Regions from separate parts of the Planococcus notacanthi genome, predicted to be linked through region 2. Evidence: predicted binding sites of a transcription regulator. Region 2 holds the regulator's gene; each other region holds the start of a gene.
What was found. Region 2 encodes Rex, which represses fermentation and respiration genes when NADH is low (regulators of the CRP and FNR family bind a similar motif). Its sites were predicted from a motif close to TTGTGAAATATTTCACAA; they were not measured.
Positions count from the first base shown of each region.

Region 1: the regulator Rex is predicted to act here: its motif matches at 4,230-4,247, upstream of QMA01_RS08265 (cytochrome C oxidase subunit II).
Region 3: the regulator Rex is predicted to act here: its motif matches at 4,247-4,264, upstream of QMA01_RS17010 (AtpZ/AtpI family protein).

Region 1 covers NZ_JASDCQ010000002.1:167,115-177,497, reverse strand. Annotated here, with positions in the region: gene QMA01_RS08290 (MarR family winged helix-turn-helix transcriptional regulator) at 1-423, opposite strand, end outside; gene QMA01_RS08285 (organic hydroperoxide resistance protein) at 447-866, opposite strand; gene QMA01_RS08280 (methyltransferase family protein) at 1,006-1,626, opposite strand; gene QMA01_RS08275 (b(o/a)3-type cytochrome-c oxidase subunit 1) at 1,897-3,549, opposite strand; gene QMA01_RS08270 (cytochrome c oxidase subunit II) at 3,546-4,019, opposite strand; gene QMA01_RS08265 (cytochrome C oxidase subunit II) at 4,045-4,167, opposite strand; gene QMA01_RS08260 (Crp/Fnr family transcriptional regulator) at 4,320-4,988, opposite strand; gene QMA01_RS08255 (universal stress protein) at 5,203-5,667, shown strand; gene QMA01_RS08250 (murein hydrolase activator EnvC family protein) at 6,074-7,378, shown strand; gene QMA01_RS08245 (hypothetical protein) at 7,482-7,766, opposite strand; gene QMA01_RS08240 (YolD-like family protein) at 7,850-8,182, opposite strand; partial or broken gene QMA01_RS18210 (RNA polymerase sigma factor) at 8,338-8,550, opposite strand; gene QMA01_RS08235 (DUF2178 domain-containing protein) at 8,933-9,289, opposite strand; gene QMA01_RS08230 (helix-turn-helix transcriptional regulator) at 9,273-9,509, opposite strand; gene panB (3-methyl-2-oxobutanoate hydroxymethyltransferase) at 9,688-10,383, opposite strand, start outside.
Region 2 covers NZ_JASDCQ010000004.1:410,476-420,858, forward strand. Annotated here, with positions in the region: gene QMA01_RS15305 (sensor domain-containing diguanylate cyclase) at 1-854, opposite strand, end outside; gene QMA01_RS15310 (DegV family protein) at 1,183-2,028, opposite strand; gene groL (chaperonin GroEL) at 2,348-3,979, opposite strand; gene groES (co-chaperone GroES) at 4,011-4,295, opposite strand; gene QMA01_RS15325 (CPBP family intramembrane glutamic endopeptidase) at 4,489-5,331, shown strand; gene tatC (twin-arginine translocase subunit TatC) at 5,404-6,174, opposite strand; gene QMA01_RS15335 (twin-arginine translocase TatA/TatE family subunit) at 6,187-6,381, opposite strand; gene QMA01_RS15340 (redox-sensing transcriptional repressor Rex) at 6,472-7,104, opposite strand; gene QMA01_RS15345 (ABC-F family ATP-binding cassette domain-containing protein) at 7,237-9,171, shown strand; gene tsaD (tRNA (adenosine(37)-N6)-threonylcarbamoyltransferase complex transferase subunit TsaD) at 9,550-10,383, opposite strand, start outside.
Region 3 covers NZ_JASDCQ010000007.1:55,554-65,936, reverse strand. Annotated here, with positions in the region: gene QMA01_RS17025 (EAL domain-containing protein) at 1-2,171, shown strand, start outside; gene upp (uracil phosphoribosyltransferase) at 2,412-3,041, shown strand; gene wecB (non-hydrolyzing UDP-N-acetylglucosamine 2-epimerase) at 3,061-4,179, shown strand; gene QMA01_RS17010 (AtpZ/AtpI family protein) at 4,417-4,638, shown strand; gene QMA01_RS17005 (ATP synthase subunit I) at 4,642-5,013, shown strand; gene atpB (F0F1 ATP synthase subunit A) at 5,041-5,751, shown strand; gene atpE (F0F1 ATP synthase subunit C) at 5,809-6,033, shown strand; gene atpF (F0F1 ATP synthase subunit B) at 6,195-6,716, shown strand; gene QMA01_RS16985 (F0F1 ATP synthase subunit delta) at 6,713-7,243, shown strand; gene atpA (F0F1 ATP synthase subunit alpha) at 7,271-8,779, shown strand; gene atpG (ATP synthase F1 subunit gamma) at 8,952-9,809, shown strand; gene atpD (F0F1 ATP synthase subunit beta) at 10,022-10,383, shown strand, end outside.

The DNA.
Region 1 (10,383 bases), on a different contig from region 2:
TTTAAAAGAAGCATTTAGCTCTTTCAAGTTTTTCATCAAGGTGATGGCGTTGACTCCCATAAAGTCACAGCTGATGAGTTTGTCGAGGACAGCCTGTTCGACTGCCGCCTGTTCGCTTTTGGCTTTTTCCGTCAATGAAATCGTAAAAGCACGTTTATCTGATTGGGATTGTTCTTTAACCAGTCGCCCCTGTTCGATCATACGATTGATGATCGGATTCAAAGTTCCGGTTCCAAGCCCCAGCCGTTCACCGATATTTTTAGTCAACAGTCCGTCTTCTTCCCACAAGACAAGAAGCACCAGATACTGTGGAAACGTCAGATTGAAAGGCTCCAGCGCTTTTGCATACATTTTTGAAAAATTGCTGGAGGCTTTATAGACTTCGAAGCACAATTGTTGTTCGAGTTTCGTTGGTTTTTCCATTTGCATCTCACCTATGCTAATTATTATAGAACGCTGATTTCCACATCCACAGATCCTTTGATTGCTTTGGAATATGGGCAATACTGATGCGCTTTCTCTACGTATTCGTGTTTCAATTCTTCATCGATGCCTGTGATATCGACGACAAGTTTCACCGCCAATTTAACGCCGCCGTTGTCTTTATCTCCAATCAAGGCAACAGTTGCTGTTACTTCACTCTTTTCAATTTCCACTTTACCAGCTTCCAGCACCAATTCCAATGCACTGTTGAAGCATGCGCTGTAACCTGCAGCAAATAGCTGTTCCGGATTTGTTGCCGTTGTTGCTGAACCTCCAAGAGCCTGTGGTTTTGCTACATCCAAATAAAAAATATTGTCCGGTGAATAAACCGCACCGTCTCTTCCGCCTGTATTGATCATTGTTGTTTCGAATAGTGTTTTCATTATGTGTTTTCCTCCGTCCATATATATCTTACACGATCTACTTTAAACTGAATCGTACGCGATGTAAATACATATGCTCACACGAAAAAAGACTTTATTCACCGTCCTGGCGAATAAAGTCTTTTGGGAAAGATCGATTCTAATAAATAAAAGGAATCAAGCGTGCACGCTTTTTCATCCATTGCTGATAATCCGGTCCGAACTTCTCAATCAGCAGCTGCTCTTCATAGTTTATTCGCTTCAGCAAAGCCCATACCATTGCCAGGCCACCAAGAACGGCAGCAATTGCACTGGTGAAAAACAAGGCCATTCCGAGAGTAATGAACAACAACCCGGTGTAAAGCGGGTGGCGAAGTTTTCGGTAAGGTCCGGTGCTGACGATTTCATCACCTTCACGAACGGTCACGTAACGTGTGAATTGTGATTTCAAATGGACGATTCCCCAAAACCGCAGGAAAACCCCTGAAGCCAGCAAAATAACTCCCACTGCTTGACTGATCCTAGCTATCGTCTCGAACGCCATCAATTCCTGCAAAACCGCCGCGATAAGAATGGTCGCGATCAAAACTGCAAAGATGGTGAAGAATGTCCGTTTTTCCAATGGGTCACCTTGGCCGATGCCGCGATTTCGGAAAATCAGAAATTCACTGAGCCAAAACAAGCTTATTGCTGTAAAAATCCATTCAATCATCGTCATAAAAGAGGCCTCAACTTCCTGTTCTTTTCCTTCCAATATATAGAACATTTCGAAACAATACAATTTCTACCCCTTGCCAAATAAACTTGGACGACTAGCGTGAAACCAGAAAAGAGCGCTTTGCCCACCTGGCAAAGCACTCCTTCACTACATTTTATCTATATCTTTTCTTTAAAAAGGTGAAAACTGTAGCTGCAGGGCGTCTTTACATCAAATTCCCCCGCTTAGCTTCCCATTTAATCTTCAATGGAAGAGATTTCGACCAGCATCGCAGTGAATGCGATAAAAACAACCATTAACGAGAGCACCATTGTGAACATTATCCTTCAACTCCTACCACGTTTTGAATCCTTCTGAACCTGGTGGTGCATGGTGGATCATCTGGCTAATTGGAATCGCATAGGCGATGACAATGAGTGCCAGTGCAAGCCCGATCCAAATCCACCAGTTTTCAAGCCATTTCGGGGTACGGGACATGTCGCTTTCCGCCAGCGGGAAATCTACGATGTCTTTCGGTTCCACCGCTTTAGGCGAAAGGAACATCGTCATGACGACGATATAAATCAGAATCATTGCCGAAACGAACAAGATGCTGCCGCCGATGGCCATCGTCACATGGTTGGTCAGAATTCCGTCAAACCATTCCAATGCAGCGGGGTGATCGTTGTAGCCGGAATAAGCGGTTCTTCTTGGCGCTCCGAGAAGGCCCAGCAGATGCTGCGCTGTTGACATCAGCAGCATGCCGAACGACCAAGTAATGATTTGGACAAGCCCAAGCACTTTCATGGATTTGGTGAATTTTCTGCCTGTTAAATATGGAATCAGCCAGAACGTCAAGCCCATGAACGTCATCGCTACCGGAGTGCCGACCGTGATGTGAAAATGCCCGACAATCCATAAGGTATTGTGGACCACTTCATTCAATTGGAAACTTGCGTTAATGATTCCCCCAGCTCCACCGGGGATAAAGAACGCCATGGCAATGAAAATAGAAGTGAAGCGGATATCTTTCCAAGGCAATTTTGTAAACCAGCCAAACAGGCCTTTCCCGCCATTTTTGCGTCCGGCAATTTCAAATGTCGCGAACATCGAGAATGCCGTCATCAAGGAAGGTACGATGACCATAAACGTCAAGACCACCTGCAGGAATTTCCAGAAGTTCGAAATCCCCGGTTCTGTCAGCTGGTGATGGAAACCGACAGGAATGGAAAACAGGATGAAAAGAACAAAAGACAGACGTGCCAATGAATCACTGAATACTTTTACACCCAGGATTTTCGGTACGATAACGTACCAGGCCATGTATGCCGGCAGCAGCCAGAAATACACCAATGGGTGGCCAAAAAACCAGAACAAGGTGCGGCTGAGTTCTACATCAATGGTATCGGTCCAGCCGAATGCCCAAGGGATGTATTGGAAAAGGACCGTTGCCACGACGCCCAGACATGCAATGATCCACATGATGATGGTCGTGATGGTCATGAAAGCGAAAAGTGGGCTCAACTGCCCTTTATTATTTTTCCGCCATACTCTGTAATGTCCGACCAACGCAAAACTGCTGATCCACGTACCGATAATCACCAAAGCAAGACCTACATAATAAAAGCCACTTGCCTTCAGCGGTGCATAAAAGGTGTACAGCACTGAAGCTTCTCCGGCCACGATCATCGCTGTTGCCATAACTGTTCCAAGCAAGGTCACCCAAAAGCCGATCCACGAAAACAAACGGACTTTCGGACCAAAACTTCCAAGGCTCTTGCTCATACCGGTAATAAAGAAGCCGAAAATAAAAAATGTCGTAAATACAAGTGCGAGTAAAACGCCGTGTGCGGTAAGAATTTGGTAATAGTCCAGCCAAGCCGGTAATTGAAGCGCGTCATTGCGGATAAAAACTTGCAGCAGCCCACATAAGGTGCCGATTAAAAAGGCGGTATACGCCACGCCGATATTCCATAAAGCAATTTTTCGATCTTGCACAGCAATCATTGTTCATACACCTCTATCTCTGTATACATCATATGGTGGCCCGTTCCACAGTATTCATTGCAAAGAATCAAATATGTGCCCGGTTCTTCAAACGTGTAGGATTTTGTCGTGATCCGGCCTGGAACGACCATCATATTGACTTTTGTATTATCGATCGTCAGACTGTGGACTACATCGGTACTGGTTACTTTAAAAATAATTTCTTTTCCAACCGGAACTTTCAATTCCGGTGCCTGATATCCGAATGCCATAGCCACAATCGTCGCCTGGTATGTATCGTCGTCCAATTGCGTGACTCCCGGATTATCAAAAGGTGCCGTTTCACTTACTTTTTTGGGATCGATTGTTTCCATTCCTCCTGCAGGGGTATGGTCCTGTGAAAATGCGCTTACCCCAACAACGCTTAAAAATACAATCAGCGATGCAATACCGAACACCAGCCAAATTTTTTCATATTTATGAAGATGCATTTTAGTCTTCTCCTCTCATTCCGCCTTAACGGGCTACATACAATAAATAAACGGCGACCCACATGACAATAATGATCAGCCCCACTACAAAAACACTGACTAATGTACCTTTCAGATTGGTCTCCGGCTCCCGGTTCTCTTGACCCATTTCCTCTCACCTCTTACGCGTTTTGTTCTTACTTTCAGCCTATTCTATCGGCTTCTCCAGCACTGTGATATTTCTCACACTCAAGGCCTTTTTTTAATGAAATGACAAATTTTAGACAAAAAAAGAACCTGCCCAATGGGCAAGTTCTCCTGTTAATCGATTTTGCATAAATAAATTGGACAGTCTTCACAATTGGTTTCTTCCTTTAAATGCTGAATGTCATGAAGCAGTATTTTTCCTTCACTCAATGTCAGAACGCCGCGTTTTTTCAACTCAGCCAGCATCCGGTTCACCACTTCCCGTGTCATTCCACAGAAATTAGCAAGATCCTGATTGGTCAATACGAGATCAATCAACACACCATTCTCTTTTTTCACTCCATAGCTATTGGAAAGCCTGATCAAGGTTGAATACAGTGCCCCTTTTTTGCCATGAAGCATTAAATCACGGAATTTCGTCTGGGTTTTCTGCTGATCGATTCCCATCCATTTCATAAAAGCGACAGACAATCGGGCGTTCGATAACAAGGCCTCTTCCAGATCATCAATTGAAATATGCAGGCATACTGCATCTTCGACCGCACGTGCGTCCAGCATGTATTTGGGCCTATCAGAAAAAAGGGTCACTTCTCCAACAAGCTGCCCTGGACCACAAATTTTCAACGTAAGTTCACGGCCGTTCGGCGTCACTTTTTCAATTTGGATTTTACCGGACCGGATGATGTAAACACCGCCGATGGCATCACCTTCACGAAACAAATAATTGTCTTTCTTTAATTCCTTAACTTGATGGCGTACAGACAATAACTCTTTCATATCCATCAATGCCTCTGCGTTCCCGGTACCCGTTTTCAAAGTGCAACCGCCTTCCCGTTATACAATCATTCCTATTAAAATGATTTTACCATGAATTTCTTTTTAAAAAGGTACAAATTCATCATTCCGACACTTGTTGCCAAAAGAATATATAAAATAAGAAGGAACTTTATTCTCCGGTAGAGAAGTTCCTAGTATAGAGATTGAGGAGGAATGCTAAATGACTTTAAAATATTCCAACATACTGGTAGCGGTAGACGGTTCCAAAGAATCAGAATTAGCTTTTAAAAAAGGGGCGGCCGCAGCGGTCCGCAACAATGCAACTTTGCACTTGGCACATATTATCGACAACCGGTCGTTCGGTTCAATTGAAGCCTATGACCGCACAATTGCTGATCGCACGATGAAAAATTCTGAGGAATTGCTCGCCAAGTACAAGCAAGAAGCAGAAGCAGCAGGTGTTGAAAATGTAAACGTCATTATTGAATACGGCGTCCCTAAAGTTGCCATCCCTAAAGAGTTGGCTCCTAAATTGAATGTCGATGTCATCATTTGTGGCGCTACTGGTCTGAACGCAGCTGAACGCTTTATCATGGGCAGTGTCTCCGAACGAATTGTCCGCACAGCAAAATGCGACGTATTGGTTGTCCGCAGAGACCAAGAAGACTTATTTACCGAAAACTAAACAGCAACCTTTCCCTAAAAAACAATAAGGGAAAGGTTTTTTTATGATCTTTTTTCCTACTTTACCTTCCGCTACTTTCTTCCTCCAGTAAATCTACTACCAAAAAAAGCAAATAATCACCAAAGTTTTATCGCCTTCAATTAATATTTCACCAAAATGTCATATTTATATTAAAAATCATTGTTTTAGCGCCCTTTATCAGACACTTTGTCATTTTAGCAGTCAAAATGATAAGAAACTGTAATAATAAAGACGTTTATGTGGTGTTACAATGGGTCTGCTGGATTTTTCATTTGGCAACCGCCAAGAAAAATCAATCGACTCATAATAATTTTTCACGATAATTATAAATAGCCACGGAAATCGAAAGGAGCACAAGAGTTTGAAACCATTAGCTAAATGTCTGATGATCGCATTATCGGCTTTACTGGCGCTAACCATGTTCTTACCAACTGCAAGCGCTGATAAACTAAGTGATTTAGAGAAAAAGCAACAAGAAATTCAACAGAAACAAAGTGAATTGAACTCCGGGATTCAACAGAAAACCAACGAAATCTCCCAAAACCAATCCACACTCGAAAAAATCATCGCAAAAATCCGCGAGTTAGATAACCAAATCATCGAAACACAAACCAAAATCGACGTTGCTCAAGCAGAAATCGATCAAACAAAAATCGAAATCGATGAATTGAGAAAGTCTATTGAAGAATTGGAAAGAAAAATTGCAGAACGTGAAGAGCTTTTGAAAGAACGCGCACGTGCTATTCAGTTGAGCGGAGGTTCAGTTGATTACATAGATGTACTTCTTGGAGCAAACAGCTTTGTAGATTTCATTGACCGTTTTTCAGCAGTCAACATCTTAATCGAAGCGGATCGCGAAATCATGCGTGAGCAAGCAGCCGATAAAAAACTTTTAGCTGAACAAAAAGCGGAAGTGGAAACGAAACTAGCTGAACAGGAAGCCAAAAAGGCCGAATTGGTCAACTTGAAAAATTCACTTGATGCACAGAAAAACGAACAGGCTCAGCTTGAGAAAGATTTGAAAGCAGAGCAGGCACGCTTAGCTAACGAAAAATCATCGCTGCAAGCAGAACATGCGAAAACGATGAACATCAATGCAGACCTCGAGAAGAAAATTGGCGCAGAACAAGCACGTCTTGCGGAAATTGCCAGAAAAGCAGAGCAGGAACGATTGGCTAAAGAAGCCGCAGCACGCAAAGCGGAAGCTCAACGCCAGGCAGCAGCGTCTGCATCAGCACCTGCTTCAACTGTTACACAAGCTTCGGTATCTTCAAAAGCCGGCAGCTCAACATTTATCCTTCCTTCAACAGGACGCTTCACTTCTGGATTCGGTGGCCGTGACATCGGTGCCGGAGCAGAATCACACCTTGGAATGGATATCGCGAACTCACCTGGAACACCAATTGTTGCCGCAGCGAGCGGTATGGTGTCCTACGCCGGCAATATGGGCGGATACGGAAACGTGGTCATCCTGACACATTCCATCAACGGCCAGACACACGCTACCGTTTATGGCCACATGAGCTCGATCAATGTATCTGTTGGACAATCAGTTGGACAAGGCCAGCAAGTGGGCGGCATGGGTAACACAGGCCGTTCTACAGGCACACACCTTCACTTTGAAATTCACGTAGGACCTTGGAATGGCGCACGTTCAAATGCGGTCAATCCTGCTCCTTACGTTCGATAACATGTTAAAAAACCGGCTTCTCTCAGGAGATGCCGGTTTTTTCTTTCTATTTTTCTCTATGTAGCAGTTTAATCGTTTTGGATGCTTCGATTGAATATTTTTCTTAATGATCGATTTGTATACTGCCGTTCTCCATAATTTGGATCGGTTGATAGCTATTTTTAAACTCAATTCCTATATATCCAGTAGAGTTCAAGTCCGATATCCCTTTTATATAGGCCTCTTCGTCTGTAATTAACCGATAGAAGAAACACAATCCATCACTGGTATCTGAAGACTCTTCAAATACAAATTTCTCTCCATACTTCTCTTCAAAGAATTTTATCGCTTCTTCGTGAGTAGTAAATAGCGGAAATTCGTTTTCTTCCTGCTTGCTGATTCTATGCATTTTTCTCCTCCTAAGATTCAAGTTTACTTTAACTGCATCTTTTTATTACGATAATTAAGATATAGATACAAAGAATTTATCATTCAATCAAGCATATGTATAGATGTAATCATACCGATTGGCAGTCGCCGCTCGCCGAACGCATCTTCATAGGTAATGGTCCACCGCTCTTGGTCCAGCTTTTGAATTATGCAACGGTGATAGTGGAAATGACGGTCCTGCCAGGATTGAATAAATACCATGCACTGCCGTTCGCAGGCTACTATCAGCATACCAATGATAGCCCTTTGTTCATCGGCGCTGAGCATCGGCTGCGGATCATTAATGGAATTCCATGCATGTTCCGATACGAAAAGGCCATCCCACCTTGTTTGTCTTCTTTCATTTTTTTTGCCGGTAATGCTTCTTTGCTCCATATCTTACACTCCCTTTAATAAGAACATTTGTTCTTATTATACCCATTTAAAAGAGGAATTGCTCTATTTTAGAGAAGTTTTTTTATTTTGAAGAAGAACTGCAAAAAAAGAGAAGAAGGTTTTCAGTTTCCTCTCTTTCAATACTTTTCAATATGTTAGTTTTGTTCTTCATTGATTTCTACCAACTCTTCCAGCGAATGGATTTCAGCCTCTGGAATCTCTGCGAATTCTTGCATTAAGCTTTGCTGATACTTGTTTTTTCGATAATATTTTTTCAGTAAGTTATTCGCAATCGAGAAGATCCACGTGGACAGTGTGGAATGGTTATTAAAAGACGCTATACTTTTACACGCTTCATAAAAGGTATCGTGGCAAAGGTCTTAAGCCGCCGCCTGTTTGCCTGTCTTCGCATAGAAAAACGCATAGATTTTTGGGTGAAGTTTTTCGTATTCTTCATTAAGCTTATTCATCACTGCCCTCGCTTTCTTGCTGTTCTTAGTATTAATACCTCAAGCATTTATTTCGTTACAAAATCCTTTAAAAAATTTTCTTTCCCTTATCATTCCATAGATTTTTCCCATCTTTAGTTCTATGAATATTTTTTTAATTAAAATCAAAACTAGTAAAGGATGGCCTTTAAGAAACAAAAAAAAGAACTTCAGTGCAGCACTGAAGTCCTCTGCATAAACAAAAAGAAGAGAGAATGTAGTCGATCCACATCTTCTCCCCTCTATCCATGTCTAATAGTTTTTATGCAAAATCCCTTTTATACTGGACAGTCAGACAGATACCGCCAGCTAAAAATGCCAACGAATATTTAAACAGGAAAAAGATTGTCCACATATACTCTTTCGGAAAGATGATGTCACATAAAATGATGGCCAACAGCATCCAGTAGCAGCTCTTTAAAGACAATTGATTTGTCCGTTCATCGCTTTCCCCCATCTTCTTATAAGACACATAAAGAAGAATCAGACTGCCCATGAGCAGTAAAAACCCAATCCCGATGAGAATATTCCAATTCCCAGTAGATTGTTCAGCCCAAGCCCTAAAAGGATCGAAAATAGCGTGATGGATATTCGCGAAAAAATCATTCGTTTTGACCATCTCCTTTTACATAAGTAAATACATCGTTTACATCAACCTTAAAAAAGTCGGCAATTCGGAAAGCTAACAGCAAGGTTGGAACATAATTCCCTTTTTCCATAACAAAGATGGTTTGTTTGGAAACTCCCACTTTTTCCGCTAATTCTTGCTGGGACATTCTGGCGAGCACCCGATATTCATAAACCTTATTGGATATCGAGTCCCCAAAATCTTTCTTCATGATCATCACCTCTTAGAAAATATAATAAATAAATTCTTTATAAAAGTAAAGTAAACTTATACTTAATAAAATAATATTTTTATTTCTTGCTATTATTACATAAGAATCCGTATATGGTTCTTCAATAAAAACACATGAAAACCCGGCATCTTTTTCAAGATGCCGGGTATTCTTCTTTCTATTCTTTTCCTCCGTACAATTGTTGAAGTTCTTCTTCTTTCATTGTAAAGCGGTGTTCTTCTGCAGGAAAAGCGCCGGTTTTTACTTCGTCGACGTACTGGGTCAGGCCGTCTTTCATCAAGTCCCCGGTTTCCGCGTAAGAATGCACGAATTTCGGCAAATGATGGGTTCCGTACTTCAGGACGTCGTGATAAACCAAGACTTGTCCGTCTGTTTCACTGCCGGCTCCAATGCCGATTACCGGTATCGTCAATGCTGCGGTGACTTTTTGCGCCAATTGGTAAGGAATGCATTCGAGAACGAGCATGCAGGCTCCTGCCGCTTCACATGCCCGTGCATCATCGATCAGCTTTTGCGCGGCGTCTGCTGTTTTCCCCTGTACTTTATAGCCGCCCAGCACACCCGCTGTCTGTGGAAGCAGACCAAGGTGCGCGACAACCGGAATGCCGGTGCGTGTCAGTAATTTCACTACCTCCACGACCTCATCTGCCCCTTCAAGCTTTACTGCTTCCGCTCCGGTTTCCTGGAAAATACGGACTGCGTTATCCAGTGTGCGTTCCAGGCTGCCATGAAATGAAGCGAAAGGCATATCCACCACCAAGAACGTATCGGGAGCACCGCGACGGGCTGCTTTGCCGTGATGGATCATGTCATCGACCGTCACTTTCACAGTGGAATCGTATCCCAGGACGAC
Region 2 (10,383 bases):
GTACCACTGGCCGGATATGTGACAACTCCGATACTAGTAGAAAGTTGATACTGGGCATCCCACTTACTTAAGCGATCGAGTACATGCTGCGCCTGTTGGCTTATGTCTTCTTTACTGCCTATAGAAGGAAAATGCATGACAAACTCATCGCCTCCTAATCTGACCGCAAAAGCGTCCGGCTGTTCAGCCGCCAACTTCTGAAGCCTGGAAGCCACTTCCTTCAACACGCCATCGCCTGCTTCATGGCCATGGAGATCATTTACCTTTTTAAACCCATCCAAATCCAGAAAGAAAATCACGCCACCTTTACTGGAATGATTGTCAAAGAAATTAGAGAGATACCGTCTGTTATACAGATCCGTCAACGCATCCCGATAAGCAAAACGCTCAAGATCCAAATAATAAGAAAACATCCGAACAATTTTTTGGAGCAATTGGATACTCTTCGCATCAAAGTGGGTGACTTCATCATTGATTGCACATAATGTTCCAAATTTCTCTCCATTCACAAGAGAAATCGGCAAGCCCAAGTAAGACCGGATATTCACTTCATCAAGCTTCTGCTGAAGTTTCTCTAAGCTGCTTTCTTTTTGGATATCTTCATAGATCAGAGGCTGGTTGTTTTGAAAATCCACTCGATTGCAAAGCGTTTCATTCAGGTTTAACACCAGTCCTTCTGCCACGGCAATACTGGTATCTTCATTAGAAAGCTTGAGAATAACTTGTTGGCTATCGCTAAGTGACGTTAAATAGATCAATTGATCCGGCAAGATTTCTTTTGCCAATTCCAGCACATCGTTGGCCAGTTCATCAAAATTTTTATACATCTGCAATTCTTGATACGTAGTTACCATGGCACACCTCGAATATTTTCAAATTTCATTTTATCGATCCATCCTCTCTTAAGGAAATGAAGCAATCTTAAAATCATTTCCTTGCTTCAAAAAACGGGGATCTTGTTGTATTTCTTAAAGCTTAACATATCAAGCTGATAAGCATTTAATATGAATTCAAAAATATTTCTTCCCATCGGCAAAGATTGCTTCTTAATTTACACCTAATAAAAAAGGACGAAACCGGTGTGGTTTCATCCCTTTTGCTGATGGTCTTGAAAATACGGTCTTCCAGCCATTTTGTTAATCGCAACAATTTTTCGTTCAGTTACAGTTTGCAATAAAACACTCAATAAGAAACCCAGCTTAATCCTGTAGTTCCTTCGCCTGCATGGACGCCCACACAAACACTAAGTGCAGCGACTTGCACTTTCAATGCTGGAAACTCTTGCAACAGCTCGCTCTTCCATGTTTCTGCATCAGCGGCATTGTTGCAGTGAATAACAGCAACTTCCGGCACAGTTCCGGTCTCCATATCCGCACGAAGGGAATGAGTCACCTTATCTTTGGCCCGTTTGTTTAAACGAACTTTTTCCTTCAGGACTGTTACTCCATCTTCAAAACTGATGACCACTTTAATGTTCAGCAGATTGGTGACGAAGTTTTGTGTGCCAGACACACGCCCGCTTTTATGCAATTGATTCAAGCTTGAAGGAATAAAGGACAACCTTGACCGAGTCGCCATTTTATTGATCGTTGCCACCACTTCTTCCGCGTCTTTGCCTTCTGCAAACAACCCTGCGCCTACTTCAATCATCTTCCCCATCGGAAAAGAACCGATTTTTGAATCGATGGGATAGACAGTGAAATTTGTCATCTTCGCAGCTGCCTGAGCACTTTCAAATGTCCCTGACAGGCCACTCGATAAATGAAGCGCAATCGCAAAGTCATACCCTTCCGACTCCAATTTTTCATACAGGGAAACCATCTCGCCAATTGCCGGCTGTGAAGTTTTAGGTGAAACTTTCGCTATCCGTAATTTATCGTAAAACTCTTCTTGTGTAAAATCGATGGATTCCCGAAACGATCCATCCGAAAAAACCACACTAAGAGGCAGAATGTGTACATTGTGTTTTTGGATGAAAGCCTCATCCAATTGTGCAGCCGTATCGGTAATCCAAGCTATTTTTTTCATTAACGTTTCTCCTCTAAATGTGAGTTTATCAGCATCGTAAGTGGCCTGCTCTTGCTAACTTACAGGAGGGTTTAATCGAGTGCTAGTGACAGCCGTCATATACAGAAAAAGTTCTACATTGGCCGACATGATTTGAACATATATTGCTGTTTTTCTTTTTTGAGAATAGGAGCTATATATGTTCAAATAAAAAAGCCTCCTCTCAATTCATTGAATTGAGAGGAGGCTCATGGATTTAAATTTACTATGACCAATAAATAATCACGGTTTATTGAAGCATCTTTTCGTCCCGGGTAAAATCAAGGACTTAAAGAATTACTTACATCATGCCGCCCATGCCGCCCATATCAGGCATTCCACCCATTGGTGCTGCTGGTTCCGGGATGTCTGCTACGACTGCTTCAGTCGTCAAGAACATAGCTGCAACAGAAGCTGCGTTTTGAAGCGCTGAACGGGTAACTTTGGTTGGATCAACGATTCCTTCTTCCACCATGTTAACCCACTGTCCATTTGCTGCGTTGAAGCCGATGCCGATTTCTTCGGATTTCAGGCGGTGAACGACGATTGATCCTTCAAGGCCTGCGTTTGTCGCGATTTGGCGAACCGGCTCTTCAAGTGCACGAAGCACAATGTTGACGCCTGTTGCTACGTCGCCTTCCTCTGTTTCAAGAAGTTCTGCAACCTTGTTGTAAATGTTGACTAGCGCTGTACCACCGCCGGCAACAATGCCTTCTTCGACAGCTGCACGAGTTGAGTTCAACGCATCTTCAATGCGAAGTTTACGTTCTTTCAATTCTGTTTCAGTAGCCGCTCCGACTTTGATGACTGCAACGCCGCCAGCCAATTTAGCTAGACGCTCCTGCAATTTCTCTTTGTCGAATTCAGAAGTTGTTTCTTCGAGCTGGTTGCGGATCTGTGTAACACGAGCGACGATTTGTTCCTGGTCGCCGGCGCCTTCCACGATGGTTGTGTTTTCTTTCGAAACAACCACTTTTGATGCGCGCCCAAGTTGAGCGATGTTCGTTGTCTTCAATTCAAGTCCAAGATCTTCTGTAATCACTTCTGCGCCAGTTAGTGCAGCGATATCTTCCAGCATCGCTTTGCGGCGGTCACCGAAGCCTGGTGCCTTAACAGCTACAGCATTGAATGTGCCGCGCAATTTATTGACAACCAATGTCGCCAATGCTTCGCCTTCAACATCTTCAGCCACGATTAACAATGGCTTGCTTTGCTGAACGACTTGCTCAAGAATCGGAAGGATTTCCTGGATGTTGCCGATTTTCTTGTCAGTAACCAAGATGAATGGGTTATCCAATACCGCTTCCATTTTGTCTGAATCCGTCACCATGTATGGAGACTGGTATCCACGGTCGAATTGCATTCCTTCAACCACATCAAGTTCAGTTGTGAAGCCGCGAGATTCTTCCAAAGTGATGACGCCGTCGTTGCCGACGCGCTCCATTGCTTCTGCGATCAGTTTGCCGACTTCTTCATCACCAGATGAAATCGCTGCAACTTGTGCAATCGACTCTTTTCCTTCGATTGGCTTGGAAATGGCTTTCAATTCCACAAGCGCGTTTTCCACTGCCAATTCGATTCCACGGCGGATGCCTACAGGGTTCGCGCCAGCTGTAACGTTCTTCAAGCCTTCACGGATCATTGCCTGCGCAAGAACCGTCGCTGTCGTTGTACCGTCACCGGCGATGTCGTTTGTTTTAGAAGCTACTTCCGCAACAAGTCTCGCCCCCATGTTTTCAAAAGCATTTTCAAGTTCGATTTCTTTTGCAATCGTTACACCATCATTGGTGATCAACGGCGAACCGAATTTTTTATCAAGAACCACGTTGCGCCCTTTTGGCCCAAGTGTCACTTTCACTGCATTTGCTAATTTATCTACGCCTTGCAGCATTAGACTGCGTGCGTCTTCACTGAACTTAATATCTTTTGCCATGTTTAGCTTCCTCCTGTTTCGCTGGTTTATTTTAGCCTAAAACTGCTAATATATCGTTTTCACGTAAAATCAAATATTCTTTGCCTTCATATTTCAATTCAGATCCTGCGTATTTCGAGAAGATGACGCGGTCGCCAGCTTGCACGTCCAATTCTGTGCGCTGCCCGTTTTCACGGATAAGTCCATTTCCTACAGCGATCACATGGCCCTCCTGCGGTTTTTCCTGTGCTGAACCCGGCAAGACGATTCCGCTTGACGTTTTTTCTTCCGCTTCGATGAGCTCAATAATTACACGATCTCCTAGTGGTCTTAACAATTGAAACACCCTCCTCAAATTATCTAAATATTCTCGATTAGCACTCTCAACCTCTGAGTGCTAACCCACTACCAAGTTTAATAAAATCTTCAGTCTTTTGCAAGCGGTAACCATTAGTATTTTGATTTCTTTGCGGTTGTTCTTTGAAAGCTCTACAATAGAAGGAGCATCCCCCAGTGAAAGGAATTACATCATGCCCACCAAACGAAAAACCTTTATAGACAGTTTCTTGAAAAACGGCAGCTCCTCTCGCCCGAAAACCAAAAAGAACAGCAGCTACCGCCCGAAAGCACAAGGGACAAAAACGCCGCTTTATGTATTGTTGATCTTTATTGCTGCACAGTTATCACCGATTCTGTTCATCTCCCCTACCTTGAATTATTTCCTGGACCAAGGCATGGACCGGGAAGCTGCCGGCGCCGCCACTTCAGGCTGGCTGATTTTCCTGACTATGGGCATCGGTTTCATTTTAACGCTCCTGATCATTTTCCGGGACAAGCGCTTTTTCGATATATGGAAAGGCACAAAATCCACAGTCTTCATGTCGGTTGTCTGGGGCTTTCTCGGCTTTCTGCTTCTGCTGATCGGCCAATCAGTCGCCGCTTTAATTGAAATGAAGGTTCTCGGCATTGATCCCGGTTCTGAGAATACCGCTTCCTTAGTCTATATCGCTGAAGCGGTGCCGCTCGCTATCGTTTCAATCGTCTTGTTCGGACCAATTCTCGAAGAACTGGTTTTCCGCCGCGTCCTATTCGGTTCACTGAACCAAACGACCAATTTCTTTTTCGCAACAGCGATCAGTGCATTAGTGTTCGCTTTGATTCACTTTGATTTTACGCATTTGCTGCTTTACTTCACTACCGGCTTGATCTTGGCGTTCCTGTATCAGAAGACCAAACGGATCATCACGCCGATTATTGCCCATATGTGCTTGAATGGCTATGTCATGCTGATTCAACTCAATATGGATAAGATTTTGGAATTCCAGGAACAGATGGAAAAACTTCAAACAACCGGTTTTTCTACTTTCTTTTAATCAGCTGTAAAGAGACGAAAAACATATTTCCCATAAGAAAAAGCCTTCCCCGATTTTGATCGGTGGAAGGCTTTATTTTTCTTCAATGATTTGTTGCTGTTCTTCGATAATCTGCTGTTGCTCCGCTTTCAAGAACTTACGGTAACCAATCTTAGCGATGATGACACTGAATTCATACAGCACAATCAACGGCAAAGTCACAATCATATGCGAGACGATGTCCGGCGGTGTAATGAACGCTGCAATGATCACTAAACCAAGATAGGAGTACTTGCGGTATTTCGTCATCAGCATCGGGGTAATGATCCCAAGCCTTGTCAGAAACAGCATAAGGACCGGCAGTTGGAAAATCAAACCGAACGGCAACGTAATCTGGAACAGAAACTGGAAGTACTCATTGATCCCAATTGTTTCTTGAATATCCATATTGTCAGAGATATTCAGCATAAATCCGATGACATAAGGAAATAGAATCAAATATGCAAAAGCGATGCCTCCCAGAAATAATAGAACAGAGAACGGAATATAGCTTAATGTCGCTCTGCGTTCTTTATCGAGAAGACCTGGACTGATAAACGCCCAGAACTGATACATGATCAATGGGGACGTGATGATCAGCGCTAAAATCATAGTAACCTGCATAAAAATTTTCAGCGGATCCGTAATTTTAAACGCATTCAACGTCAGGTTTTTCGCTTCTTCGGTATACTGCAGATACTGGATCAGCGGTTGGGCAAGAAAAAAGCTGACAATAAGCGCTAATACAAAGAAAACGACTACAATGGTCAGCCGTTTTCTCAATTCACCTATATGTTCAACTAACGTCATATCTTTTTCTGTCATCAGACAAACATCCTATCGTATTTCCTTTTGCTCATCTTTCTTTTTCAAATCTACTTTATCGTCGTCGTCATCCACAAGTCCTTTTGTAGCGTTTTTAAACTCGCGCAAAGACGAACCGAATGCTTTTCCAAGTTCCGGCAACTTTTTAGGACCGAAAACTAACAAGGCAACAACCCCGATAACGATGATACTCATTGGACCTGGCATACGTGGCACCTCCTGTATTATGGCTCTATTTTACATCATTCAAGCTGTTTTGGCTATTTCCAAAGGCCTTTGAAATGTGAAGGTTTTAAGTCATTGCTGCTTGATCTGGTAGATCAAAGTCTGCAGTTCAACGGACAAATCGATGGTCTGGACACGGATATGGTCGGGAACCGAAATGCGGACAGGCGTAAAATTCAAAATCCCTTTGATTTCGGTCTTCGCCAAACGGTCTGTCACTTCCTGGGCCGAGCGTGACGGCACTGTCAAAATAACCAGTTCCACGCCGTACTCTTTGATCTTCTCTTCAATCTTGTCTGGATGGTAGGTATCGATATCGCTGATCTTTTCGCCTTCCACCGGACTGTTCGAGTCAAAGGCCACAATGATTTTCGTGTTGTGGTTGCGATGGAAATTATACTTTAAGAACGCACTTCCGAGTCCTCCGACACCGATCAGCGCCACATTGGTAGCTTCGTCCTGATCCAAAGTCTTCCGAAAAAAGAGCAGCAGTTCCTGGACATCGTAGCCATAGCCTTTTTTTCCGAGCGCTCCCAGATGGGAAAAGTCGCGGCGGATTGTGGCCGAATCAATTTTCATCGCTTCGCTCAATTCCTGCGAAGAGATCCGTTTTTGTCCGGCATTCGCAAAATTTTGAAGGAAACGGTAATACAAAGGCAGCCGTTTGGTTGTGGCTTGCGGAATTTTAGATGTCTCATGTAACATACGCTTTCGCATCCTCCTGAGGTGTTGTCAAATCGCTTTCATCTTACATTAGGAACCTTGATATGTAAAGGCTTGTGCAATTGCGAACCAACGCCCCATCAGCTACACTTAGAGAGAATAGAGGTGACCTACATGATAGTTTTACAAGTGAATCAAGTCCATAAATCATTTGGCGCAGAAGAGATCCTTTCAGGCGTCAAATTGGAAGTACAGCATCGCGACCGTGTTGCATTAGTAGGCCGCAACGGTGCAGGAAAATCCACTTTATTGAAAATCATCGCCGGTGAAATGTCCCATGACAGCGGCGACATCATCATGCCGAAAGATTTGACGATCGGCTATTTGGAACAACAGACCAATTTGGAGTCGGATGCCACCATCTGGGATGAAATGATGACGATTTTCCATCATTTCCGTGAACAGGAATCGAAACTTCGCCGCTTGGAAGCACAAATGGCCGATCCTGATATATACAATAATCCTGAAGAAAACGACAAAGTCATGAAAGAATACGATCTGCTCCAGCATGATTTCAAAGATGCAGGCGGCTATCAATATGAAGCGGATACACGAGCCATCCTGAATGGCATGAAGTTCTATCCCGAAGACTATGACAAGAAAGTGGTGTCATTATCCGGTGGCCAGAAAACCAGATTGATGCTTGCCAAGCACCTGCTCAGCAAGCCGCAATTGCTGATTCTCGATGAACCGACCAACCACTTGGACATCGAAACGCTCAGCTGGCTGGAGAACTACTTGAAGAACTACCCGGGTGCTTTGCTGATCGTTTCGCATGACCGTTATTTCCTCGACCAAGTGGTAACGCTGATCTATGAAGTTTCCAGACACCGAGTCAAAAAGTATACCGGCAACTACAGCCGTTATTTGAATGAAAAAGCTAAACAATACGAATTGGACCAAAAGCAGTTTGAAAAACAGCAAGGCGAAAAAGCCAAGCTGGAAGATTATGTCCAACGCAATCTGGCACGGGCTTCAACGACCAAGATGGCACAAAGCCGCAGGAAGACCCTGCAAAAAACCGAATGGATGGAAGCTCCCGACGGCAATGAAAAATCAGCCCGCTTCGGCTTTACTATTGGCAAACAAAGCGGCAATGACGTCTTGAATGTCCAATCGCTGAAAATCGGCTATAGCAGCAAGCCTGTATCCGAAAACATTTCATTAAAACTGTACCGCCAGGAAAGCATGGCATTGGTCGGACCCAACGGCGTCGGCAAATCGACGTTGCTGAAAACCATCATGAAAGAGCTGAAACCGCTTGATGGCGATATTCATTACGGAACCGGCATCCAATTCGGCTATTACGACCAGGAACAAGCCAATTTAAAGGGCAATAAGCTGGTGCTGAACGAATTATGGGATGATTACCCTCTCATCAATGAAAAAGACATACGCGGCATCCTTGGGCGTTTTTTGTTTACAGGGGATGATGTCCTTAAACCGGTCTCAACTTTATCAGGCGGCGAGAAGGCACGAGTGGCCCTTGCCAAGCTGATGATGCAAAAAGCCAATGTCCTGCTTCTTGATGAGCCGACAAACCACTTGGATCTCGACAGCAAGGAAGTACTCGAGAACGCCTTGCTGGATTATCCCGGCACCCTGCTATTTGTATCGCATGACCGTTATTTTATGAACCGGATCGCTACAAAAGTCATTGAGCTTACTAAAGACGGCACAACCGAATACCTGGGCGACTATGATTATTATGTAGAGAAAAAATTGGAAATCGCTGAATTGAAAGCTCTTGATGAAGCAGAGTCGATGACGGAAGTAAAAGCGCCAACCGCAACTTCCACTTCGCAGATCAACAAAGAAGCGAAAAAACTGGAGCGCCAGCTGGTCCGCCAATCTGAAGAAGCCGAACAGGTAATGGAGAAACTAGATCAGCAAATTGCTGAAATTGAAGAACAATTGTGTGAGCCGGAAATCTTCCAGGACCACGAGCGGGTCTTGCCGCTTCAAAACCAATTGGAATCCTTAAAAGCCTCTCACGAAGAAACCATGGCACAATGGTTAGAACTACAGGAAAAAATTGAAAGTATTTAGTTTTGAACCGGCTGTTTTTCAGCCGGTTTTTTGTTACTATATATAGGTCAATAGGGTTTCGCAAAATATTTATTTCCACAGATTTCCCCACAACTTCGAAGTTGTCTTATCAACTGTCAACAGACTTATCCCCGTTATCCACAGGTTAACAAAATACTATCCACATAGTTTTCCACTTCTACTTACACAATATGTAGGATATCCTCTATTTACCCCCTAGTTATAAACAGTTTATTCACAAATTGTGCATAAGTACAAATGTTCTCTCTTGACAGAAAAATTCTGCCATCTTCATAAATATCTGAATTTTACGGTAAAAAAAAGCAAGTAATTACACACATTCCAGATGACCTGAAATGATGAAATTACTTGCTTTTATTAAATCCATGAGGTTAATGGCATACCCGGCCGGCCATTCATTGCCATCGTGCCATATAATCCTTTTTCGTACATGACAGTGCCTGCGGCTGCAATCATCGCGGCATTATCTGTACATAAAGGCAAAGAAGGAATATAGAAGGGAATCTCTTTTTCTTTGAATACCGATTCCAACGAGCTTCGCAAGCCTTTATTCGCGGCTACTCCACCAGCAGCAATCACTTGCTGGACTTTGTATTCCTCAGCTGCGCGCAGCGTTTTTCCAGTCACCACTTCCACCACACTGTTCTGGAAACCGGCTGCTACATGTTCTGGAGCTATTTTTTCGCCGCGCTGAGCTGCGTTATGCATGTAATTCAAGACAGACGATTTCAATCCACTGAAACTGAAATCGTAAGAACCTTCCTCCAGCCAAATTCTTGGAAATGCAATAGCCTCATCACTGGCATGTGCCAATCGATCAATATGAGGGCCGCCTGGATAAGGGAGATCCAGTGTCCGGGCAACTTTATCATAGGCTTCTCCAGCTGCATCGTCCCGTGTTTCTCCGATTACAGTGAAATCACCATGTTCTTTCATATAGATCAATTCCGTATGGCCACCCGAGATAACCAGCGCCAGAAGTGGAAATTCCATCTCTTGCTCCAAACGATTGGCATAAATATGGCCTGCGATATGATGGACTCCTGCTAAAGGCAGCTGATGGGCAAAAGCAAACGCTTTGGCCGCATTGACGCCAATCAGTAAAGCACCTACTAGACCTGGCCCTTCCGTTACCGCCACGGCATTCAGCTGATGCGGTTCCATTGCTGCCAACTGAAGCGCTTCTTCAAT
Region 3 (10,383 bases), on a different contig from region 2:
ACACGCATGAACTGAAGAGAGATAAAAAGGTAATCATGGAGTGGCTGCGCCGTCTCGGTGTTGAATTCCATACATCATTTCTGATCGTTAATTCGGAGATGGAAGACCAGCCCGTCGTTTATGCGAACGATGCCTTTTACAAAATGATCGGCTATAGCGAAGAGGAAACCCTGGGGCGGAATGGTCGTTTTCTGCATGGTGAAAAAACTGCAATGGAAGCGAAAGAGCAAATTCGGAAATGTGTGGATGCCAGTAAGAGCGGCATTGTGGAGATTGTGAATTACCGAAAAAACAGCACTCCTTTTTGGAATGAAATCACTGTGCAGCCTTTATCTTTTCCAGAAAAGGATTTCAAATTCACATTGATGCTCCAGCACGATATCACCGACCGCAAACGTGCAGAAGCCTTGATCAAGCTTCAAAAAGAGACATACACGGGAATCGAAAAAGGCTATATGCTCAGCGCGTTGCTGCAGAATATCTGCACTACCGCCGAATCGTTCTTTATTGATGGAGCGAAATGTACGGTATTGTTGATCGACGATACCGAACTTTATAAAATCGGTGCGGCCAGTTCCATGCCGAAAGGGTTCCAGGATGCCATCGACGGAACGGTGGTTGAGGAAGACATCGGTACTTGTGGTGCAGCATTCCACCGGCAAGAAGCAGTAATCGTGGATGATATGAGCACGGACTACTTGTGGCGAAATCATCAGCAATTAGTGAAAACCTATAACTTGGTGTCCAGCTGGTCAATTCCAATATTTAATGTTGAAGGAAGCGCCATCGGTACTTTCGGAATTTATTTCCCTTCGCCGTTGACGCCGCATGAAAAAGATTTGGCATTCATGGAAGAAGTTGCATCGATCGCTTCGCTGGCCATCAAATATTCCCGTCAGCACGAAGAGGTTTTGCGCTTGGCTTATACCGATGAAAATACGGATTTGCCCAACCGAAATTATTTCAGAACTGAAATCACGGATTTGCTGAAAGAAGGCAAAGAAGGTTTTGTCGCATTTTTGTCGACAGATGAATACGTCAAAGTGGTCGATCAATATGGCCACCGGGCGGGGGACACGATCCTGCGCGAAATCGGCAAACGGTTGATGCTTTCACAGAATTTGTCGGATAACCTGATTGCACGTTTTTCGGATTCAACCCTAGCCATGTACAGTGCGACGCCTTTCACAAAAATTCCGGATTACTTGGATCATCTGCTGAGCGGACTGGTGGAACCTGTCAAAGTAGGGGATATGGAATTGTTCCTGACCTTGAAAATGGGGGTAGCGATCGTAACGCCAAACCAGCAGGATTCCGAGGAGTTAATTCGTTGTGCAGATAGTGCGTTGTCACAGGCGAAACTTCAGACTGGTGAGGCGATCTGTTATTTTGAAAGTGAGCATGATGAATTCATGATGAAGGACCTGCGTGTGGCGAATGAATTGACAGCAGCACTGAGACGCAATGAAGTCGGCGTCCATTTGCAGCCCAAAGTCGATTTGGCAACCGGTGAAATCTTGAGTTTTGAAGCTCTGGCCCGTTGGACATCTCCTGAGCTTGGGACCATACCGCCGGACGTCTTTATTCCGGCAGCTGAAAAAAATGGCAAAATCCGCATGCTGGAGCAAAACGTCTTGAAGCAAGTGCTGCAATGGATGAAGAAAAGAACAGAGCAGGAGTTGAAGATTCGGCAAGTTGCCATCAACATCTCTGCAGATCATTTCTTCCATCATTCTTTCGTTCCGTATTTGATGGACATGACGGCCGAATACGGCATTGACCCGAAATGGATTCAATTGGAGATAACCGAGCGAATCGGTTTTGTGGATATCGAAACGGCCAATAAAGTCTTTAGGCATCTGAGGCATTGCGGGTTTACGACATCGATTGATGATTTTGGCACCGGCTATTCGTCGCTCAGCTATCTGCAGAAGCTGCCTGTCGAAGAATTGAAGATCGACCGTTCGTTCATTTCAACTATGCACGAACCGGGAACTTTGGCGATTATCCGGACCATCATTCAGCTTGCGGAGAACCTGAATATGCGCGCAGTGGCTGAAGGTGTGGAAACTGAGCAGGATCGCCAAACATTATTGGCGCTTGGCTGCAAGGTCGGTCAGGGTTATTTCTTCTACAAGCCGATGCCGCTCAATGAAGCGTATTTATTATAACAGAAGAAAAAAAGTTTCAGCATAGCGGGAATGGGACACTTTTGAACCCGATGTTGAAATGCATTTAAATGAACAAATGAAACATCTGCTAAGCCGGGGAAATATTTCCCGGTTTTTTTCTTTGGAAAAATAAAGCATAGGCGAAATTAACTGAATAATACCAAAGCAGGATCTGGCCACTAGGGCAAAGAATTTTCTGTTATACTATTTAAGATAATGTTTGAAAAGGAGAGATAGGCCATGGGAAAAGTATACGTTTTTGATCATCCGCTGATTCAGCACAAAGTAACGTACATTCGTGACAAGTCTACAGGCACGAAAGAATTCCGCGAATTGGTTGACGAAATTGCCACATTGATGGCGTTTGAAATCACACGCGACTTGCCGCTAGAGGAAATCGACGTGGAAACGCCGGTCCAAATGGCGAAATCGAAAGTCCTTGCAGGGAAAAAATTGGGCGTTGTTCCTATTTTGCGCGCAGGAATCGGCATGGTCGATGGAATCCTGAAATTGATTCCGGCAGCTAAAGTCGGACATATCGGTTTGTACCGTGACCCGGTCACATTGCAGCCTGTCGAGTACTATTTGAAATTGCCATCCGATGTGCAGGAACGGGACTTCATCGTTGTAGATCCAATGCTTGCTACCGGAGGTTCTGCAATTGAAGCAGTCAACTCCATGAAAAAGCGTGGCGCTACGAAAATCCGTTTCATGTGCATCATCGCAGCTCCTGAAGGTGTGGAAGCACTGCAAGAAGCTCACCCGGATGTGGATATCTACATCGCAGCACTTGATGAGAAATTGAACGAAAAAGGATACATCGTTCCAGGTCTTGGAGACGCTGGAGACCGGTTATTCGGTACTAAATAAGAGGGCGGGGTAAACCAGCTTGACGAAAAAATGGAAAGTAATGACGATATTTGGTACGCGGCCTGAAGCCATTAAAATGGCGCCGCTTGTCTTGGAACTTCAAAAACATCCCGACACCATTGAACCGCTTGTGACAGTGACAGCGCAGCATCGGGAAATGTTGGATCAGGTGCTGGAGACTTTCCAGATCACGCCTGACTTCGATTTGAATATCATGAAAGACCGCCAGACATTGACCGATGTTACGATGCGTGCCATGCAGGGGCTTGATTCGGTTATGAAAGAAGCGAAGCCGGATATCGTGCTGGTGCATGGCGATACGACAACGACTTTTGCTGCCAGCCTTGCTGCTTTTTATAACCAGGTCGCCATAGGGCATGTGGAAGCCGGTTTGCGTACACACAATAAATATTCGCCATATCCTGAAGAAATGAACCGTCAGTTGACGGGTGTCATGGCGGATATTCATTTTTCGCCAACTGAAAAATCCGCTCAGAACCTGCTGGATGAAAACAAGAAGGCAGAAACCATCTACATTACAGGCAATACGGCTATCGATGCGCTTCAAACGACTGTTCGCGAAACTTACACACATCCGATCCTGGAGAAAATCGGTACAGACCGTATGATCTTGCTGACGGCGCACCGCCGTGAAAACTTAGGGCAGCCGATGCGAAATATGTTCCGCGCAATTAAACGGTTGATTGAAGAGCACGATGATATCCAAGTGGTTTACCCGGTTCACATGAATCCGGCTGTACGTGAAGTGGCGGATGAAGTACTGGGCCGTGACACGCGCATCCATTTGATCGAACCGCTGGAAGTATTGGATTTTCATAACTTTGCGGCCCGTTCATTCTTTATTCTGACCGATTCAGGCGGAATTCAGGAAGAGGCGCCTTCACTTGGCAAGCCGGTTTTGGTTTTGCGTGATACCACTGAACGCCCTGAAGGCATCACCGCGGGAACATTGAAGCTCGCAGGCACTGACGAAGAGACGATTTACGGATTGGCTAAAGAATTGCTGACGGACGAATCTGCCTACAAGGCGATGTCCCAAGCATCCAATCCATACGGAGACGGCCAAGCATCTGCCCGGATCGTCGAAGCGCTGCATACGTATTTTTCAAAGCTGTAAATGGGATAGACCGTCAATTTCAAATTTTTCGGTAAAATTTGTCGACAATATGTCGGAAGGAAATCGCTTGTGAAGTTTTTCACTTCTACTAATTGACATGATTTTACCCCTATTGTATGCTTACAAAGGGTATGCATGAGAAGGTTTTCTTACATAGATTATGTGGTCTTGAAAGCCTGATGCGACGGCTCTTTTTAAGGGTTTAATGTCAAATCAACGAAGTTCGAGGGGGTTATCATGCGCCCAACAAAAAGTCCCTTACAAGCGATGGCAATTTATAGTGCCATCCTCTCACAACTTGTCGGGTCCGTGCTTATCGGCGTGTTCACAGGTATGTGGCTTGATGACAGGCTCGGAACCGCCCCGTTTTTCATGATCATCTGCCTATTCATAGGCATCACTGCCGGTGTTTGGGCAATGCTTCAGACTGTCCGCAAATTCGAATCAGGAGACCAGTAAAAAATGGAAGGACTTAGGGAGATATATACACGACTAAAAAAGATGATTTTTTTCATCTTGGCGTTCTGCGTTATTGGTTGGGGGTTTACCCCTTATCAAGAAGTGTTCGCGGGTCTCATAATCGGAACTTTGTTCGGCATTTACAACATGTGGATCCTGGTTCGGCGGATGGAGAAATTCGACCGTGCGGTGGCTGAAGGCTCGAAAGTTCGTTCGCTTGGAACGGCATTACGGTTTGCATCAGGTGTTGCAGCTGTGGCGATCGCCATTTTGTTCGCAGAGCACATTCACTTGGTCAGTACGGTAATTGGGTTGATGGTCCCTTACGCTCTGTTATTGGCAGAGCGGATTGTTTATCATGTGAAACACCATTAACAATGTGGAAAGAGAGGTGAAACAATCGTGGAACATGGCGCTCCTATGCTCGAGGTGTTCGGGATCTGGTTTAACCTATCGAACGTTATGATGCTAACTATAGCCGCTCTTATCGTTTTCCTTATTGCTTATATTTCTACACGGAAACTGCAGCTCAAACCAACGGGCATGCAGAACTTCATGGAATGGATCATGGATTTCGTTAAAGGAATAATCAACAGCAATATGGATTGGAAAGATGGTGGCCGATTCCATGTTCTTGGAATCACCCTGATTATGTTCATTTTTGTTTCGAACATGTTAGGCCTTCCATTTGCAATAGTTGTCAACGGAGATCTTTGGTGGAAATCGCCAACAGCTGACCCGACGGTAACGATGACATTGGCCGCAATGGTGCTAATCTTGAGCCATTATTATGGCATCAAGCTGAAAGGGCTCAAAGGATACGCCGGAGGCTATATCAAGCCAATGAAATTCTTATTCCCATTGAACATCATTGAGGAATTCGCAAATACGCTGACACTCGGTCTGCGTCTTTACGGTAACATCTATGCGGGGGAAATCCTGTTGACTTTGTTGGCAGGCCTCGCATCAGCAGGTGCATTTGGATTCGCATCAGCAATCGTGCCTATGATGGCATGGCAAGGATTCTCGATCTTTATCGGGGCAATCCAGGCGTTTATTTTCGTTATGTTAACGATGGTCTACATGTCGCACAAAGTTGCCGACGACCATTGAGTATAAACTGCTCGTAGAGCAAAAAAAAAACAACTATCCTGAGGAGGACACATCAAAATGACAGGTTCATTAGGTTTATTAGCAGCAGCAATCGCAGTAGGTTTAGCAGCACTAGGCGCAGGTATTGGTAACGGTCTTATCGTTTCAAAAACAGTTGAAGGTATCGCTCGCCAGCCAGAAGCTCGCGGAGTTCTACAAACAACTATGTTCATCGGGGTTGCATTGGTTGAGGCATTGCCGATCATCGCTGTAGTTATCGCGTTCATCGTTATGAACCAATAGTATTTAATAGTCACAAAGTTTAATGGTGGGGATGCTACTACATGATTTTCGCCATTTAAACTTGTATGCACCACCTTGCTTTTGAAAATTCATCTTACAGAGTAAAAGATCTTACTATAGAAGAAATTGTATTTTAGGCTCTTGAAGGGAGTGAAACAATCGTGTTTTTTGACCATCTTGTACTCGGTGCAACCGGGGAGTTTTTGAATATCGGAGACATTCTCGCTACACTTGTTATCTTCACCTTGCTGATGGTGCTTTTGAAGAAATTCGCATGGGGTCCTTTGATGGGCGTAATGCAGCAGCGTGAAGATTTGATCAAGAGTGAAATCGAAACTGCTGAAAACAGCCGTCTAGAATCACAAAAGTTGCTTGAAGAGCAGCGCAGCCTTCTTAAAGATGCGCGTACACAAGCACAGGAAATCGTTGAGAACGCTAAAAAGCAAGGCGAAGTTTCGCGTGAGGAAATCATTACGACTGCACGTGCTGAGTCTGGCCGCATGAAAGAAGCAGCGGTTCAGGAAATTGCCAACGAAAGAGATAAAGCTATTTCAGCGGTTCGTGAAGAAGTTGTGGCATTGTCATTGCTTGCTGCTACGAAAGTGCTTGGAAAAGAAATCTCTGAGGAAGACAACCGTCAGTTGATTAACGAAACGATTGCGAAGGCAGGCGAAGTTCAGTGAGTCTAGTTGCAGAACGCTACGCTTTAGCATTGTTTGAAGTCGCTCAGAAGCACGGATCGTCTTTGGATATTGAACATGATTTGCGTGAAGTGAAAAAAGTCTTCGAAATGACTCCGGAACTTTACAATTTGATCGTTTCACCAAAACTTTCTGCTGAGAAAAGAAGAAACTTGATCAATGAAGTATTTAACGAAGCAAATCCGTTTGTGGTGAATACGCTTCAATTGATGGCAGAACGCAAACGTCTGGACGAAGTCGGCTCTTTGGCTGATGAGTTCGTTGCTTTATCTAATGACGCACAAGGAATTGAAGATGCGAAAGTTTATTCTACACGTCCTTTGACGGAAGAAGAACGCGCATCCATCTCTTCCATTTTCGCTAAAAAAATCGGTAAACAATCTTTACGAATTGAAAACATCATCGATCCATCGTTGCTCGGCGGATTGCGTCTTCAAATCGGAAACCGTATTTATGACAGCAGCGTGAGCACGAAATTGGCACGTCTGCAGCGTCAACTAATCGGTTAATTATGAAATTATGAGAGGGTGACATACATGAGCATCAAAGCTGAAGAGATCAGCGGTCTGATCAAACAACAGATTGAAAATTATCAATCAGAGATGAAAGTTGACGACGTTGGTACAGTAATCACCATTGGTGATGGTATCGCGCGCGCTCATGGCCTCGACAACGTCATGGCTGGAGAACTTGTAGAGTTCTCAACTGGTGTCCTTGGTATGGCGCAAAACTTGGAAGCCAACAACGTTGGTATCATTATCCTTGGCCCGTACACAGACATTAAAGAAGGCGATGAAGTACGTCGGACTGGCCGTATTATGGAAGTACCGGTAGGACATGAACTTATCGGACGCGTAGTAAATCCACTTGGACAACCTGTTGACGGTCTTGGGCCGATCAACACGACAAAATCACGTCCAATTGAAAGCCCTGCACAAGGGGTTATGGCCCGTAAATCGGTTCATGAACCACTTCAAACAGGGATCAAAGCGATCGATGCACTTGTGCCGATCGGTCGTGGACAGCGTGAATTGATCATCGGTGACCGCCAGACAGGTAAAACTTCTGTAGCGATCGATACAATCTTGAACCAAGCTGACCAAGATATGATCTGTATCTATGTAGCTATCGGACAAAAAGAATCTACTGTACGTAACGTAGTAGAAACTTTCCGTAAAAACGGAGCACTTGATTACACAATCGTTGTAACAGCTTCTGCTTCACAGCCTGCTCCATTGCTGTTCCTTGCTCCTTATGCAGGTATCACAATGGCAGAGGAATTCATGTTTGAAGGCAAGCACGTGTTGATCGTCTATGATGATTTAACAAAACAAGCATCTGCTTACCGCGAACTTTCACTATTGCTTCGTCGTCCGCCAGGCCGTGAAGCTTATCCAGGGGATGTCTTCTACTTGCATTCACGCCTTCTTGAGCGTGCTGCGAAGTTGAACGAAACTCTAGGAGCAGGATCTATCACAGCATTGCCGTTCGTTGAAACGCAGGCTGGCGATATCTCTGCATACATTCCAACAAACGTTATCTCGATTACGGATGGCCAGATTTTCCTTCAATCGGATCTATTCTTCTCAGGTGTACGCCCAGCGATCAACGCCGGTCTTTCTGTATCACGTGTTGGTGGTTCAGCTCAGATCAAAGCAATGAAAAAAGTTGCGGGTACATTGCGTCTTGACTTGGCTTCTTTCCGTGAACTTGAGTCATTCTCTCAGTTCGGTTCTGACCTTGATGCGGCAACAGCTGCTAAGATCGAACGCGGAAAACGTACAGTTGAAGTCTTGAAGCAAGATTTGAACAATCCGATCAAAGTTGAAAAACAAGTTGTTATTTTCTATGCGTTGACTCGTGGATTCCTAGACGACATCGCTATCAACGACATTTCTCGCTTTGAAGCTGAATTGACAAGCTGGTTGGATTCGAACCACACAGAAATTTTGGATACTATTCGTACAACTCAAGGTTTACCTGCTGATGACGCATTCGGTGCAGCGATCAATGAATTCAAACGCACTTTCGCAAAATCAGAGTAAAGAGAAACTCTATTCAGTTAAGGTTTTTGCCTTACTGAATGCTGGTTGATCCAATCGGATTTTACCGGTCAGTCCATCTCCTGCATATCAATGCGGGAGACATACTGCCCGTTAAACCGGGGGAATCGCTGAGTCGAATATGAAGAAAAAATAATAGGGTGGTGAAATACCAGTGGCATCTTTACGCGATATAAAAACACGAATAACGTCAACCAAGAAAACGAGCCAGATTACACGAGCCATGCAAATGGTTTCGGCATCTAAACTAAGCCGTGCGGAAGTGAATGCGAAAGCATTCGTTCCTTACATGAATAAAATACAGGACGTGGTGGCATCCATCGCAGCCGGGTCTACGGACACCAGCAACCCGATGATGATTGCCCGCCCTGTAAAGAAAACAGCTTATTTAGTAATCACATCGGATCGTGGCCTTGTAGGCGGATATAACAGTAATATTCTTCGTACTGTCATGAGCAGAATCCGTGAACGGCATACATCCAATGACGACTTTGTTATCCTGAGCGTTGGCCGGAAAGGGAAGGAATTCTTTGCGAAGCAAGGAATGACGATTCTTGAAAGTGCAATTGCACTTCCGGACCATCCGACGTTTTCGGATATTAAAGAATTAACGCGCAAAGCTGTTGGTATGTTCGCAGATGGGACATATGACGAAGTTTATATGTACTATAATCACTTTGTTTCAGCTATTCAACAAGAAGTTACAGAGAAAAAAGTCTTGCCGCTGACGGATATTCAACCGACCGGATCAACTGCATCTTACGAGTTCGATCCTTCAGCAGAAGCGATTTTGGAAGTTCTTCTTCCTCAATATGCGGAAAGCTTGATCTTTGGAGCCGTTCTTGATGGCAAAGCAAGTGAACATGCTGCATCCATGACAGCAATGAAGAGCGCGACTGATAATGCGTCTGATTTGATTAATGGACTGACACTTCAATACAACCGTGCACGCCAAGCAGCAATCACTCAGGAAATTACAGAGATTGTCGGCGGAGCAGCTGCACTGGAATAATAACGAAAAGCGACAGCGCCCGTTAAGCTCTGACAGGCATAAGACAGACCAGCAGGGTGGCGTTCTTTGCCGCACAGCTGGGTTGGCTTATGACCCGAAGAGCTGGGCCGCTGGAATCTGGACAATAACGAAAAAATTGAAGCGAAGGCGGCCGATTAAGCCGCCGAAGCTTGCAATAAAGTTTCAATAAAAGTAAGACAGGAGGGAACAGCATGAACACAGGACACGTTCTTCAGGTTATGGGACCGGTTGTAGATGTAAAGTTTGCTGATGGCCAACTTCCAGCTATCTACAACGCCCTAACTGTAAATATTGATCGTCCCGGACAAGCTCAAGTCGTTTTGACGCTTGAAGTGGCTCTTCACCTTGGTGACGATTCAGTCCGTACAATCGCGATGGAATCTACTGATGGACTGCAACGTGGTTCAGTAGTAACTGACTTGGGCAGAGCAATTTCTGTTCCAGTTGGAGATGTAACATTAGGCCGAGTATTTAACGTACTTGGTGAAATTATCGACTTAGGGGAAGAAATTCCTGCAACAGAGCGCCGTGATCCGATTCACCGCTTAGCACC